3 regions of the Acidovorax temperans genome follow, and region 2 is predicted to be linked to each of the others. Evidence: riboswitches for the same ligand, from Rfam matches in the RefSeq annotation. Region 2 holds a riboswitch; each other region holds the start of a gene.

What was found. A riboswitch is a leader RNA that binds a small molecule or an ion and turns the genes downstream of it on or off. The one in region 2 is predicted to bind glycine.
Region 1: it holds a riboswitch for glycine, as region 2 does, so the genes downstream of both, PQV96_RS03765 (D-amino acid dehydrogenase) here and PQV96_RS20065 (D-amino acid dehydrogenase) in region 2, are expected to answer to the same signal.
Region 3: it holds a riboswitch for glycine, as region 2 does, so the genes downstream of both, gcvT (glycine cleavage system aminomethyltransferase GcvT) here and PQV96_RS20065 (D-amino acid dehydrogenase) in region 2, are expected to answer to the same signal.

What each region holds. Positions count from the first base shown of each region.
Region 1 covers NZ_CP117193.1:798,490-803,475, reverse strand. Annotated here, with positions in the region: one part of gene PQV96_RS03770 (IS3 family transposase) at 1-635, shown strand, start outside; gene PQV96_RS03765 (D-amino acid dehydrogenase) at 740-2,047, opposite strand; glycine riboswitch at 2,212-2,300, opposite strand; gene PQV96_RS03760 (histidine phosphatase family protein) at 2,460-3,023, opposite strand; partial or broken gene PQV96_RS03755 (hypothetical protein) at 3,134-3,365, opposite strand; partial or broken gene PQV96_RS03750 (GreA/GreB family elongation factor) at 3,624-4,110, opposite strand; gene PQV96_RS03745 (urease accessory protein UreD) at 4,544-4,986, shown strand, end outside.
Region 2 covers NZ_CP117193.1:4,266,065-4,271,050, reverse strand. Annotated here, with positions in the region: gene PQV96_RS20070 (trimeric intracellular cation channel family protein) at 132-770, shown strand; gene PQV96_RS20065 (D-amino acid dehydrogenase) at 888-2,162, opposite strand; glycine riboswitch at 2,224-2,336, opposite strand; glycine riboswitch at 2,337-2,426, opposite strand; partial or broken gene PQV96_RS20060 (amidohydrolase) at 2,437-3,350, opposite strand; gene PQV96_RS20055 (AraC family transcriptional regulator) at 3,353-4,183, opposite strand; gene PQV96_RS20050 (carboxymuconolactone decarboxylase family protein) at 4,291-4,830, shown strand.
Region 3 covers NZ_CP117193.1:2,385,813-2,390,798, reverse strand. Annotated here, with positions in the region: gene gcvP (aminomethyl-transferring glycine dehydrogenase) at 1-1,237, opposite strand, end outside; gene gcvH (glycine cleavage system protein GcvH) at 1,363-1,737, opposite strand; gene gcvT (glycine cleavage system aminomethyltransferase GcvT) at 1,844-3,010, opposite strand; glycine riboswitch at 3,058-3,183, opposite strand; glycine riboswitch at 3,197-3,302, opposite strand; gene PQV96_RS11250 (TRAP transporter large permease) at 3,311-4,588, opposite strand; gene PQV96_RS11245 (TRAP transporter small permease) at 4,585-4,986, opposite strand, start outside.

The DNA of each region.
Region 1 (4,986 bases), 1.0 Mb from region 2:
GGGTTCGCAAGCTCATGCAGCAGCATGGCATCAAGGCCAAAACGAAGCGCAAGTTCGTGGTCACCACCGACAGCCGCCACAGCCTGCCGGTGGCACCTGACCTGCTGCAGCGGCGCTTCAACCCTGAAGCTCCCAACCAGCTCTGGAGTGGCGACATCACCTACATCCAAACCGACGAAGGCTGGCTGTATCTGGCCGCCGTCATCGACCTGTTTAGCCGCCAGGTGGTGGGCTGGAGCCTGCAGTCGCACATGCAGGCCAGCCTGGTCAAGGACGCGCTGACCATGGCGTGGTGGCGTCGCCGGCCACAACCCGGTCTGATATTCCATAGCGGCCGGGGCAGCCAGTATTGCAGCCACGAGGTCCAGGGCGCACTGAAGGACTGGGGCATGCGTTCATCGATGAGCAGGAAGGGCAACTGCTGGGACAACGCACCGACGGAAAGCTTCTGGGGGCGGCTGAAAACAGCCAGCGTACATGGGTGCAAATTCGCTACCCGTGAGCAAGCCAGGCAGGGCGTGATGGACTGGATGGCCTTCTACAATCACCGCAGGTTGCATTCCTCGCTGGGCTACCTCAGCCCGATGCAGTACGAACAACGCTGGTACGAGGCACAGCGTAAAAAGGCCGCGTGAATCGTGGGTTAAGAAATACACGAAACAGGGGCAAGGTCATCCCCGCCCTGAAGAAAGTCAAGCTCGGCAAAGCGAGCTGGCGAATCCTGGGACAACTCTGCCAGCTAGCCAATAGCCCATCGGGCCTCCAACCTCCGAAGAAGGGGCCGCCTCAGGCCGCCGCAGCGGTCACCGGCAAGCGCACACTGGACGGCGCGGCAGCGCCTGCAACCAGTTCCCCCAGCAGGTCTGCAGTCGCAGCGCTGAGGGTCCATCCCAAGTGTCCATGGCCGGTGTTGTAGAAAACGTTGGCCTGGCGGCCACGGCCTACCTTCGGCATGCATGTCAGGCATCATCGGACGCAAACCAGCCCAAGGCACGACCTGCCGGGTAGACACTCCAGGGAAGCACTGCTGCACCCAGTCCACCAACGGCCGGATGCGATCAGCGCGGATGTCGCGGTTGACGCCATTGAACTCGGCGGTGCCTGCCACCCTGAAGCGGTCTTCACCCAAACGGCTGGTCACCAGCTTGGTCTCGTCGTCCAGCAGGCTGACCGTGGGTGCAGCTCGGCGGCTGGCCTCATCCAGCAAATTCACGGTGATGGAATAGCCCTTGACGGGGTACACATTCACCCGGTCGCCCAGTTGGCTGGCCAAAGCACGGCTGCCAACACCGGCACAAACCACGACGCCGTCATAGCTCTGCTCTGTGACGCCCTCGGGCCCTTTCAGTTCGATACGGGCTTCGCTGCCGTTGCTGCGCACCGACAGCACGTCCTGGCCGTACAGGCAGTTCACGCCCAGGCGCTCACAAGCCTGCGCCAAGCCCTGTGTGAACCGATGAATGTCACCGGTGGAATCACTCTCGGTGTAGTAGCCGCCGTAGTAGCTACCCGCCAGCGTGGGCTCGATGGCCGACATCTCCTGCGGCGTCACGGCCCGGCGCTCCAGACCTCCGGCGGCCAGCAGTTTCGAGACGCGTCCAGCGTGCTCAAAGCCCTTGCGGTCGCGGTAGATGTGCAAGATGCCTTCGCGCCGGTGGTCAAACGCAATACCCTCGGCCTCAGCCCAGACGAACAAGTGCTCGCGCGCGGCGATGGCCAGTCGGGCTGTCTCGACGGTGTTGGCTTCGTAGCGCGGAATGCTGGCGATGAACTCGGCGAACCAAGAGATCTTGTGCCAGCTGGGCCGTGGGTTGACCAGCAACGGCGCATCACTGCGCAGCATCCACTTCAAGCCTTTGACCAGGGTTGAGGGATGCGTCCAGGTTTCGGCATTGGAGGCAGAAAGCTGGCCACCATTGGCAAACGATGTTTCCATCGCGGCATAGCGGTGCCGCTCCAGCAAGGTGACGGTGAAGCCGCGGCGGGCAAGGGCGTAGGCAGTGGTAACGCCAGTGATACCACCGCCGATAACGGCAAGACTCTTCATGGAAATACTCCAAACGTCGAGGGAAGACGAGGCCTGCAGCACACCATGCACGGCAGGCGCCCCCTCTGTTTGGAGCCTGAGAGATTCACCCAGCAACGCGTGCGTAGTGGGCTTGCTCCTGCGGCGGTTTCGGCGGACGAGGCCAAAACACTCTTCAGAGTTGTTGCAGCGAACCGGTCCTTTTGCCTGAGAGTTTCCGGGGCGGTTGCTCCTTCGGCGCCGCGACATGCGCGGTCTCTCCCGGTTCGTGCGAGGTGTACAGACTAGCAGAGCTGTGCAGTCAGCAAAAGGGGGACAACCCTAGAGCCCCATGCATAGACGCCCGACCAAAGCATTTGACGGCCAGGAGTACTGGCTGCGCAACGGGCATTACAAAAAATCGAAGCCATTCAGAAGCAGGCCTTCAACATCTTCAGCTGCCAGACCGCATCAGCCCGCGAGCCTGCAGCGTACCCCCCGCGTCCACGAGGAAGCCCTCTCCCATGGCAGGGTAGGCCCCCGTCAGACCGATCATGGTCACTTGGTGCGTGACCCACACCTCCAGCGAGCCCGAGGGGAACTGCCGTAGACGCCTGCGCAGCATCTGGAGCTGCGGCGCTTGCTGGTCTTGTATAGCAAAAGTGGAGTTCAGTGCGAGCCAGTCTTCATGACGGCCAAAGGCCAGCCGGGCTGTGTCTTGGCAACGGCACCACTGGCTGCTCAACACCGCCCGGGGCTCCAACCCATGCTGCCTAAACCAGGCACCGATGTCCACAGCCTCAGCCCGGCCGGCTTCGGACAAATTGCGCTGTGAACTGCATTGACCCAAGGTAAAGCCTGGCGGATCGCCCACCCCCGGCTCGGTACTGGTGTGGCGAATCAGCAGTACACCGCCCTCACGCGCCATCATGGCAAGAGACGGCGCCGATGGCGCTCCAAAGGCGGTACGCCCCAGAACACACAAACCCGACCCGATCAGCCATGCGCGTCGATCCATTTTTTCATGCTCCAGCGTTGGGGCCTCAAAACGACCTGGCATCGCCGATCCGCATCTGCCTGATTGAGGGCCCGTCTCAGGACTGGATACCAACCGACCATATTTTTCCGTCAGGGGAGCCGCAAATCCATACCAAGCTTCCAGGAAAGGCCGAACGTTAAGGCCAACACACACAAGCGCCAGTATGAAGATGGCGAAAAACTTGCTACCCCTGCGTATCAGGGCGCGCCTATCCATCACCTTCTTGCCCTGGTCGTAATGCCACTTGATGGCAAAAAACATGCAGGCGCCAAAGATAAGAACCTTGAACGTCAGGAAAGCTACCGGAACCCAATCAATCATTCTGAGAAACTCCAATGGTTCGCACCAAATAACCTCATCAACAGCGAGCTCGCATCCATGCGCCCCTGCGTCCTGCTCTGCCAGAGCGCGGACACGCTAGATTCGTGAACTCACCAGCGACACCTTGTTGCTGCCTAATAGCGACAGCGCAGCAAATAGCGTTCGTTAGCGGAATGCTTCCAACAGCAAGTTCCGCTTGCGGACTGCACGGTCTGCCTGAACCGTCAAGACTCCTACAGTGCGAAACAGCCTTTCGGCTCAGTGAACCCGTAGCACCTCAAACTGCTGTTGGTGGGGAGAGACCTGTATCGAGACCTCATCACCTTCGCATTTACCCAGCATGGCCTTGCCCAAAGGTGCTTCGCTACTAATGACCTGAACGAGGTGAGCCCCGCTCACCAACTTCATACTGCCGCCTTCCGGACCGAGAAAAAGCTGCAGCTGCTGCTTATCGTTTGCATCGACCAAGCAAACCAGCGCACCGATTTGTATGCCTTGATTGGCGTCATAGGGGCGCGGATGGAACTGGCGCCAATGGGCCATCGCATGGCGGATGGCTTCTGCGCGTCGAGCTTGGCTCGGTCGCAAGGTAAGCGGCTTCGAGCCCCAACGTGTCGTATTTGTTCTCGGCGATGTTTTCTTCGTGGGTCGCCGCCTCATGGGCCACTCGCACTGCCTCTTCAACCTCCAGCAGGTCCTCGGCTAGTCGCTCCAGCACTTGCTGCCGCAGCAAGAATTTATCCATGATGAAAGATAGGCATCTCAAACAAGCGAAGGCAACTCGTAATTATGAAGGGCTCCGCCCGCCGTTGATACTTGGGCTGGCAGACTGGGATGGAAACGCTTCTGTTATCCCAAAGGCTGAACATTAACTTTGGGCGACTGCTTCAATGACGCAAGCTCGAGACTTCGAACAGAGTGCAGCTCCATCAATGCTGCGCATTGCGCCAGCGATGTCTCATCGATGTTGAAGCAGGGATGATGACGCGGGTACTAGGAGCTGGCTCCTTTTTACAGAGATCCTGCTGTCACCCAAGTGAGCCACTCGCGGTGCCAGCCGGGCGCACAACGGCCACATCTCAAGTTAGGCGCAAAACTTGCATGGTCTTCCAAATGCCGACCTATCACGCCCACCTAAGACTTATCCGGTACCCGTCCAACGTGGCGTCCCGATACCCATGAGCTGGCGCGCCTGCTTGGAGCTGCACTACAGCTTGGAATCGGCGCGCACCGTTGCCCGCTATCGCCATGACGGGCCGCTGCGCGTGCTGCGGAGCCTCTACCCCGAGGGCGACACCGTTTGCCACAACGTACTGGTCCATCCGCCGGGCGGTCTGGTGGGGGGCGACACGGTGGAGACCCAGGTTTCGGTGGCGCCCGGCGCGCACGGTCTCGTCACCACACCCGGCGCCACCCGTTTCTACCGCTCGTTGGGCGAGCCGGCCCGTCAGCGCGTGCACGCCCGGCTGGAGGCTGGCGCACGGCTGGAGTGGCTGCCGCTGGAGGCCCTGGCCTATAACCAATGCCAAGCTGAGAACTGTGCGGTGTTTGATCTTGCCCCAGGTGCCGAACTGCTGGGCTGGGATATCACCGCGCTAGGCCTGCCCGCGGCAGACCAGCC
Region 2 (4,986 bases):
ATTATTCGAGCTCAATTTTTAAAGTCGAACTGTTGTAGACCAGTAGCCTATAAAATTAAAAACGTGGAATTTACAGTGCGATTGAATTTGCTTTAGCTATGAAAACTTTAAATTGGTGACATAAATTTTCAATGTATTTACTTCAATCATGGGGGGACACCCTACATTTGATAGTCGAGTTGTTAGCGACCGCTGCATTTGCGTTGTCTGGACTGATGAAAGCTGCGGGTAAAAAGCTCGATGCGGTGGGCATTTGTGTTGTGGCTTTTCTGGCAGCTTTTGGAGGTGGCACCTTGCGCGACTTGCTGCTTGATCAACGCCCGTTTTTTTGGGTGCAACATACCGAAATGCTTTGGGGCGTATTGGCCTTGTGCGTATTTGCTATGGTCTTCATGCGACAGCGGCATTTTGAAGTAACTGAAAGAACAATACTCTGGCCCGACGCGCTGGGCTTGGGACTATTTACTGCGACGGGAGTTCACCTCGCCTTGCAGTCACTCATGCCGCCAGTAGTCGCCGTCTTAATGGGCCTGATCACGGGTGTTTTTGGTGGTGTGCTGCGTGACATGGTTTGCAATGAAATTCCCACGGCTTTCAAAGACCACCGCCCCTACGCGGTGTGTTCTTTTGCTGGTGGCTGGACTTACGTGGTCCTTTGGACATTAGATGCTCCAGACTGGATGGCCTTACTGGGGTGCTTATTTGTTACTGTGTGCCTTCGCGCACTGGCACTGTGGCGCAACTGGCAACTGCCGGCTTGGCGGGCTTGAATGTTAAAAAACTATAACCAATGATGAGGTTGTTTAATTTTTTAGAAAATCACCAACTAAGTTAAGAAAAAAAGCAGTAGAGAGCCGCAAGACCCCTACTGCTTATTATTTTGAACTCTAAATGTTGCCAGCAGCAACTGCATGCAAGTTCATTGAATATCCTGATTTCTTTGCTGCAGCTTTGACGATGGTGTCTGACACCAGCTCAGCTGTCACGGCTGATAACGTCCAACCCAAGTGCCCATGCCCGGTGTTGTAAAAAACATTGGGAGTTCTACCTTGACCCACCCGAGGCATCATGTTGGGCATCATAGGGCGCAAGCCTGCCCAAGGCACTACAGAGCGTGTGTTAACGCGGGGAAAACATTGTTCCACCCATTCAATCAATGGGCGGATGCGGTCTGCGCGAATGTCACGGTTCACGCCATTGAATTCGGCAGTGCCTGCAACGCGGAAACGGTTGAGGCCTAAGCGGCTGGTGACCAACTTGGTTTCGTCATCCAGTAAGCTCACGGTGGGGGCACCCAATTGACTTTCTTCATCGTTCAAGTTGACGGTGATGGAGTAGCCTTTGACGGGGTAGATGTTCACGCGATCGCCTAGCTGAGCTGCAAAGTCACGGCTGCCCACTCCTGCACACACCACCACGCTATCAAAGGTATGCAGGCTTGGGGTGGCGTCTTGTTGTGTCACGGTGATGACAGCTTGTTGGCCATCGCTTTGAATCGACGTCACATCTTGACCATACAGCGTGTGCACGCCGAGTCGTGATGCCGCATTTGCTAGTCCATTGGTGAATTTGTGAATGTCTCCCGTGGAATCGCTCTCAGTGAAGTAGCCACCGTAGTAGGTGCCTGCCAATGTCGGCTCGATGGCTTTCATTTCAGCTGGGGTCACGGCATAGCGAGGTAGGCCCCCCTTGGCCAGCATGACTGACACTTTGCCTGCATGGTCGAACCCTTTTTTGTCACGGTAAATGTGCAGGATGCCTTCCTTCTTCAGGTCGAAATCAATGCCTTCTTCCTGCGCCCAAGTAAACAAGTGTTTGCGGGCTGCGACTGCTAAGCGAGCTGTCTCAACCGTGTTGCGCTCGTAATGGGGCATCGCAGCAATGAACTCTGCAAACCAGGAGAGTTTGTGCCACGTAGGTGCTGGGTTGACCAGCAGCGGCGCATCACTTTTGAGCATCCACTTTAGCCCTTTGAGGATGGTGGACCAATGCGTCCAAACTTCTGCATTAGATGCAGAGAGTTGCCCTCCGTTTGCGAATGATGTTTCCATCGCAGCATAGCGATGGCGTTCAAACAAGGTAACGGAAAAGCCGCGTTTTGCCAAGGCATAAGCTGTTGTGACGCCCGTGATGCCGCCGCCAATAACTGCGATTGTTTTCATAGTGAATGAGCTTTCAAAAACGTCAAAGTGTTGAGCACCAACAAGCCCTGTGCATGGCTGGTGCACCCCCTCTGTTTAGAACCTGAGAGATTCGTGGTCCATCGTGTTCAATGCAACCACTTGCTCCTGCGGTGTGCCGGGTGACTAAGACCAGCAACTCTTCAGAGATATCAACGATTCAAACCGGTCCTTTTGCCTGAGAGTTTCCGGGGTGGTTGCTCCTTCGGCGTCGCGATTTAACGCGATCTCTCCCGATCTGAATTTCATAAAAAAACTACGCCAGAAAGCGCTCAGTCAACGCGACCCAGAACGCAGCACCCACAGGTATGTTGCGGTCTTCAAAATCGTAATTGGGGTTGTGCACCATGCAGGCCCCGTGACCTCCGTTAGTTGCATCGCCATTCCCGATGAATAGATAGCTGCCTGGCACTTTGTCGAGCATGTAGGCGAAGTCTTCACTGGCGGTGAGCGGTTCAGTTTGGAGCACCACGTTATCTGCGCCTACCAACGCCACCGCCACTTCGCGGGCTATTCCCGTCTCAATAGGGGTATTGACCAGCACCGGGTAACCGGGCAAAAACTCGACTTTTGCGGTCACGCCAAAACTTTTCGCCTGTAACTCAACGAGCTCCACAATGCGATTGCGCAACAACTCTCGCACATCCCGATCCAGCGCCCGTACGCTAAGCTTTAACGTGGCGTTTTGGGGGATGACGTTGTTGACCACACCCGACTGAAAAGAGCCGACCGTGATCACGGCCATGTGCAGTGGGGGTACGTTGCGTGAAACGATGGTTTGTAGCGCCATGACAATTGCCGAACCCGCAACGACCGGGTCAGCACTCTGGTGCGGCATGGCACCATGGCCGCCTTTACCTTCAATGTGCACCAGAATGTTTTCGCTGGACGCCATGGTTGCGCCTTCGCGCAATAACAACTGACCTGGCCGAAAGCCCGGCAGGTTGTGCATGGCAAAGATTGCGTCGCAGGGGAAGCGGTCAAACAGGCCGTCTTCAATCATCTTGCGCGCCCCCCCAAGCTTTCTTCAGCGGGCTGAAAGATCAAATTCAGCGTGCCATCAAACGTGGTGGACTTTGCAATATGTTCGGCCGCAGCCAGCAGCATTGCGGTGTGTCCGTCGTGGCCGCAGGCATGCATCAAACCCGCATGGCAACTGGCATGGGGCAGCCTCAGTCCTGATCGGTGTGCGTTTGCAGCCAGGCAAGTGGCGGCATGCCGACGCGGTGGGTGAAAGCGCGGGTAAGCGCTACAGCGCTGGCGTAACCCACCATGGGCGCAATGGACTTGAGCGGCTTGCCTCGTTTGAGCAAACCCTTGACTACTGTGATGCGCCAGGCCGTGAGGTAGTCGAGCGCGGTCAGGCCCGACACCTCTCGAAAGTGATTGGCAAAGCGTGCGCGCGACATGCCTGCGGTTTCGGCCAACGATTCCAGCGTCCATGCATGGCCGGGCCGGTCGTGCATGGACGTGACCGCTTTGGACAAACGTGGGTCGCCCAGCGCCGCCAGGATGCCGGTGGTGACCGATGAAATGTCAAGCAGGTGGCGCAGCAACAAGATGAGCAGGTATTCCATCAACAGGTCCAGCGCAGCTTGCCGACCACACTTTTCGTCAAAGGCTTCCTGGAACAACAGGTCCAACGCGGGTGAAAGACTGGACGACTGGTTCAGCGGAATCACCAGCACCTCGGGCATGGCAGAGATCAGCGCGCCTCGGGCCTCGTCGCCCAGATCGACAGACGCACACACCAGGTCAACACCGTCGGCGCTATCGGGCACCAGCCGGTGGGCAGAACTCTGCGGGAAAAACAACAAACTGGGCTCTTCAACCCTGCTGGCGCGCCCATGCCGGTCGATCACGCTCATGGTGCCCCTGCGCATCAAATGCACATGGCCCACATGAGCTTCGGCCTCAAAGGCGGAGATCTGGCACAGGTTGCCCGAATAGAACACGCGTGCGCTGGGCACCGAGCGGGCAAACAAAGGTGAAAGTCGGTCCATGGCGGCGCTTGATACTTTGGGTATGCTTTCTTGTACTTTCAGTGATTATACGTATCGCACAATTCACTGGTGCATGTCGCACAGCCATTCAAAACGAGAGTTTCACCATGACACGTATCGCACCTGTATCACTTGCCCAAGCCGACGCCACCACCCAAGCCACCCTCAACGGCGTCAAGGCCAAGCTCGGCATGGTACCCAACCTGTTTGCCACCTTCGCCCAGGCTCCAGCCGCCCTGAACGGCTACCTGGCTTTCTCCGACGCACTGAGCAAAGGCCGCTTGAGCGCCGCCCAGCGCGAGTTGATCGCATTGGCCGTGGGCCAAACCAACGCTTGCCAGTACTGCTTGTCTGCACACACCCTGATCGGTAAAGGTGCTGGTTTGTCGGAAGCAGCCATCCGCGCAGCCCGAAGCGGCACCGCCGAAGGCGAACAAGACAAGGCCTTGGTTGAGCTGGCCATCAAAATCGTCCGTCAGCGTGGCGTGTTGGCCGACAGCGATCTGGCCGATGCCGCAGCAGCGGGTGTGGACCATGGCCTGGTCATCGAAGTCACCGCCAACGTGGCCCTCAACGTGTTGACCAACTACACCAACCACATTGCCGACACCGACGTCGACTTCCCAGCCGTGCCAGTCGCCCTGTAAAGCCCAGCCTCGCTGACAAGCGGGGAACGCCAACGGCCACCTCCTGGTGGTCGTTGGCGCAGGTGGCCGTGTTGCTCCTGTTGGCACACAGATGGCCTTCACTCCTGCGGCCAAGCTCGCCCTCATTGACGGCAACAACTTCTACGTCTCCTGCGA
Region 3 (4,986 bases), 1.9 Mb from region 2:
ATACAGCGCGAGCAGCTATGGATTTGGTAGCGGCTCCGGTGTGCAGGCTCAGCGTGTCGAAGCTGGCTTGTTCACGCACGGGGGCGCCCAGTTGCTTCAGGCCTTGCGCCAGGATGGCGGTGTAGCTGGCCACGCGCTGTGCGATGCGCTTGAGGCCTTCGGGGCCGTGGTACACGGCGTACATGCTGGCGATGACGGCGGGCAGCACCTGCGCAGTGCAGATGTTGGAGGTGGCCTTTTCGCGGCGGATGTGCTGTTCGCGTGTTTGCAGCGCCAGGCGGTAGGCGGGCTTGCCATGCACGTCCACGCTCACGCCCACCAGGCGGCCGGGCATGCTGCGCTTGAATTCGTCGCGGCAGGCCATGTAGGCGGCGTGCGGGCCGCCCGCGCCCATGGGCATGCCAAAGCGCTGGGTGGTGCCGACCACGATGTCGGCGCCTTGTTCGCCGGGCGGTGTGATCAGCGTCAGGGCCAGCAGGTCGGCTGCCACGATGAAGGCGGCTTGCTTGGCGTGCGCCTTTTCCACATCAGCGCGCAGGTCGTCGATGCGGCCGCTGGTGGCGGGGTATTGGGCCAGCACGGCGAAGTAATCGCCGTCCAGCAGGGTGTTCCATTCTTCGGCCGAGTTGGCCAGGCGCACTTCCAGGCCCAGGGGCTTGGCGCGGGTCTGGATGACTTCAATGGTTTGGGGGTGGGCATCGCCCGCCACCACGAACACGTTGCTCTTGCTCTTGACCGAGCGCCTGGCCAGCGTCATCGCTTCGGCGGCCGCCGTGGCTTCGTCGAGCATGGACGCATTGGCAATGGGCATGCCCGTCAGGTCGCACACCATGGTCTGGAAGTTGACCAGGGCTTCCATGCGGCCTTGGGAGATTTCAGCCTGGTAGGGCGTGTAGGCGGTGTACCAGGCGGGGTTCTCCAGAATGTTGCGCAGGATGACGCCCGGCGTGTGCGTGCCGTAGTAGCCCTGGCCGATGAAGCTCTTGAGCAGCTTGTTCTTGCCCGCGATGGCCTTGAGCTCGGCCAGCGCCGCTGCCTCGGTGGTAGCCGGGGGCAGGTCCATGGCCTGGGTGCGCGCGATGGAGCGCGGCACGATGGAGTCGATGAGCGCGCGGCGCGAGGCCTCGCCAATCACAGACAGCATGTGGGCTTCGTCCGCTGCGTCGATGCCGATGTGGCGGGGCAGGAATTCGGCGGCGTTCTCAAGCGCAGACAGGGGCAGGGCAGGCGCGTTCATGGTGCGGGCAAGGGTGGGCAGGTGAAAGAAAAGCTGCCGCGCTGTGTGGTTCCTGTTTCAGAGGTTTTTGGCTCTGAAGGCTTCAGGAATAAGCGCTGGCAGCTATGATTTTTATAGTGAAAGAATCAGGCGCTGGCAGCGAATGCGCTGTAGGCGGTTTCGTCCATCAGGTCGTTGAGCTGTGCAGCGTCTGCCAGCTTGACCTTGAAGAACCAGCCAGCGTTGAGCGGGTCGCTGTTGGCAAGGGATGGGTCTGCGCGCAGGGCTTCGTTCACTTCCACGATTTCGCCGGTGACGGGCATGTACACGTCTGCAGCGGCTTTCACCGACTCGACCACGCCAGCCACTTCGCCTTGCGCGAAGGTCTTGCCCACTTCGGGCAGGTCCACAAACACCACGTCGCCCAGCGCGTCTTGCGCATGCACGGTGATGCCCACCACAGCGGCGTTGGCATCAGCAGCGTTGATCCACTCGTGGTCTTTGGAGAATTTGACGGTCATGGGGAGCTCCTCAAGCAATTGAAAAAGTTTAGGAATCTGCAATGTAAGCGGCTTGGCCCGTTTTGTGGCGGGCCGTTCTGCGCCCGGTGGGGGCGCGCTGGGCTGCTTATCCGCGGAAGTAGTTGGCGGGCACGAAAGGCATGGCGCGCACTTCCATGGGCACGGCCTTGCCGCGCACCATGGCGTTGACGCGTGTGCCCACCGCTGCGAAGGCGGGTGTGACATAGCCGATGGCGATGGGTTCGTTCACGGTGGGGCCCAGCAGGCCGCTGGTCACTTCGCCAATCTTCTGGCCGCCTTCGCTTTGCAGTTCGGTGTGTTCGCGCACGGGCACGCGCTCCAGCGCCACCAGGCCCACGCGCTTGCGTGGCAGCGTGGCGGGGTTGTCGATCTGGGCCAGCACCTTGTCGGCGCCGGGGAAGCCGCCTGCACGGGCACCACCGGTGCGGCGCACCTTCTGAATGGCCCAGTTCAGCGCAGCTTCAGGGGGCGTGGTGGTGGTGTCGATGTCGTTGCCATACAGGCACAAGCCGGCTTCCAGGCGCAGCGAGTTGCGAGCGCCCAGGCCAATGGGCTTGACTTCGGGCTGGGCCAGCAGGGCGCGGGCCAGGGTGTCGGCCTGTGCGGCGGGCACCGAGATTTCAAAACCGTCTTCACCGGTGTAGCCGCTGCGGGTTACAAAGCAGTCGCAGCCTGCGATGCTGAATGCGCCACCGGTCATGAACACCAGCTTTTCCACACCGGGTGCCAGGCGGGCGAGGGCCGTGGCTGCCTGCGGGCCTTGCAGCGCCAGCAGCGCGTGGTCGGGCATGGGCACCACTTTGCAGCGCTGGCCGATGCGCGCCTGGATGTGGGCAATGTCACCCACCTTGCACGCGCCATTCACGATGACGAACAGCGTAGGCTCGCCATCCACCACGCCCTGGTTGAAAAACATCAGGTCGTCGATGATGGTGCCTTCGTCGGTCAGCAGCAGGCCGTAACGCTGCTTGCCCACGGGCAGGTCGATCACGTCCACGGGCATCAGGGTTTCAAACGCGGCAGCAGCATCCGCTCCGATGAGCTTGAGCTGGCCCATGTGCGACACGTCGAACAGGCCTGCAGCGGTGCGGGTGTGTACGTGCTCGGCCATCAGGCCAGCGGGGTACTGCACGGGCATGGAGTAACCGGCAAACGGCACCATGCGGGCACCCAGTTTGATGTGCAGGGCGTTCAGCGGTGTGGTGAGCAGGGGAGCGGCTGGCGTGGCAGGTGCGGAAGAGGCTGCGGACATGGGATGACTCCAGGGCAAATGGGGGCCGCAACCCGGTGGGTTACGGAATTTGCCCTGCTGTCCGCTTTACCTGAGAGATTCACCGCAGCGCCTTGGCTGGCCGTGCGGTTTGCTCCTTCGGTGGATGGCTTCATCACGCACTGTGCGAGCCATCTCTCTCCAGCAAGGGAACGCCCGCATCACTGCGGGCGGTTGTCAGTCCTTTTGCCTGAGCGTTCGGCTGCTGCCTGCGCCTTCGGCGGTGCCGCGCTGCCTTCATCGAAGGTGGGGCACTCTCTCCTGACGGCCGCGATTGTAAGCCTACTTTGCGTAGACCAGGTCGCGCAGCCCTAACGAGATCGATGGCACATAGGTGATGACCAGCAGGCACACCAGGATCACGCCCACGAACGGCAGCAGGTGGCCGACGATGCGATCGAGCGAAATCCTGGCCACCGTGCAGGCCGCAAACAAGTTCACGCCGAAGGGCGGCGTGATCATGCCCAGCGCCAGATTCACCACCATGATGAGCCCGAAGTGCACCGGGTCCACACCAAAGTGCATCGCCACCGGCGCAAGGATGGGCGCCAGCACGATGATGGCGGCGCTGGTCTCGATGAACATGCCGATGATGAACAGCGCAGCATTCACCCCCAGCAGGAACATGGTGGGCGACTGCAGCACGGCTTCAAGCCAGCGGCCAATCGCATCGGGCACACCTGCGCGCGTGATGAGGAAGGCGAACAGCCCGGCGTTGGCAATGATGAACATGATCACGGCCGACGAGAGAGCCGACTTGCGCAGGATGGCGTACAGGTCTTTGACCTTGATCTCGCGGTAGATCACCACGCCCACGAGGAGTGCATAGAACACCGCCACGGCCGAGGCTTCGGTGGGGGTGAACACGCCGCCATAGATGCCGCCCAGGATGATGACGGGCATCAGCAGCGCCCAGCCCGCCTGCAAGGTGGCCTTGCCAAAGGACAGGCGCCCATCTCCATCGTTCTTGCCCCAGCCTTTGATCTTGCAGTACACCCACACAAACGCCATCAGCGCCAGGCTGATGAGGATGCCGGGGCCAAAGCCCGCGATGAACAGCTCGCCAATCGACACTTCGGCGCTCACGCCGTAAAGAATCATGGGGATGGAGGGTGGAATGATCACGCCCAGCTCGGCACTGGTGGCCTGCAGGGCTGCTGCGTAGCTGGTGGGGTAGCCGTGCTTGATGAGCGCAGGAATCAAAATGGCGCCAATCGCAAACGTGGTGGCCACCGACGAGCCCGACACCGCCGCAAAGATCATGCAGGTGAGCACGCAGGTCATGGGCAGGCCGCCTTGCACGCCGCCCACAATGCTCTTGGCAAATTCCACCAGGCGGCGTGAGATACCGCCGGTTTCCATCAGGTTGCCTGCGAGGATGAAGAATGGAATGGCCGCCAGCGGAAACTTGTTGATCGAGGCGAACATTTCCTTCACCGAGATCAGCATGTTGGCGTTGGATACCTGAATGCCCAGAATGGACGCAAGCCCGATGGACACGGCCACCGAGACGGTGAGTGCAAAGCACAACACCATGGTGAAAAGCATGGTGGTGGTCATTGCGCTGTCTCCAGTTCCTGGCGTTGGGGGTCAACCCAGTTGCCGATGATTCCTACGGCGCTGAACAGCCCACCCACGGGCAGCGCCAAATAGGCCCAGAACATGGACACCGATTCCAGCCCCGCCATGGTCTGCACACCGCCGCGCTTGGCGTAGTCCCAGCCAAACCAGACGATCACCGCAATCAGTGCCAGTGCGGCCAGGCTCACCACCGCATCCAGCACGCGGCGCAGGGCTGGCGGGCTCCAGCGGTAGAGGACGTCCACGCTCACCATCGCCCCCTGGCGAAAGGCTGCGGGAATGGCCAGAAACACCATCCAGATCAGGCTGAAGCGGATGAGCACCTCGGTCCACTCGGCAGGCTGCTCCAACACAAAGCGCATCAGGATCTGGAACAT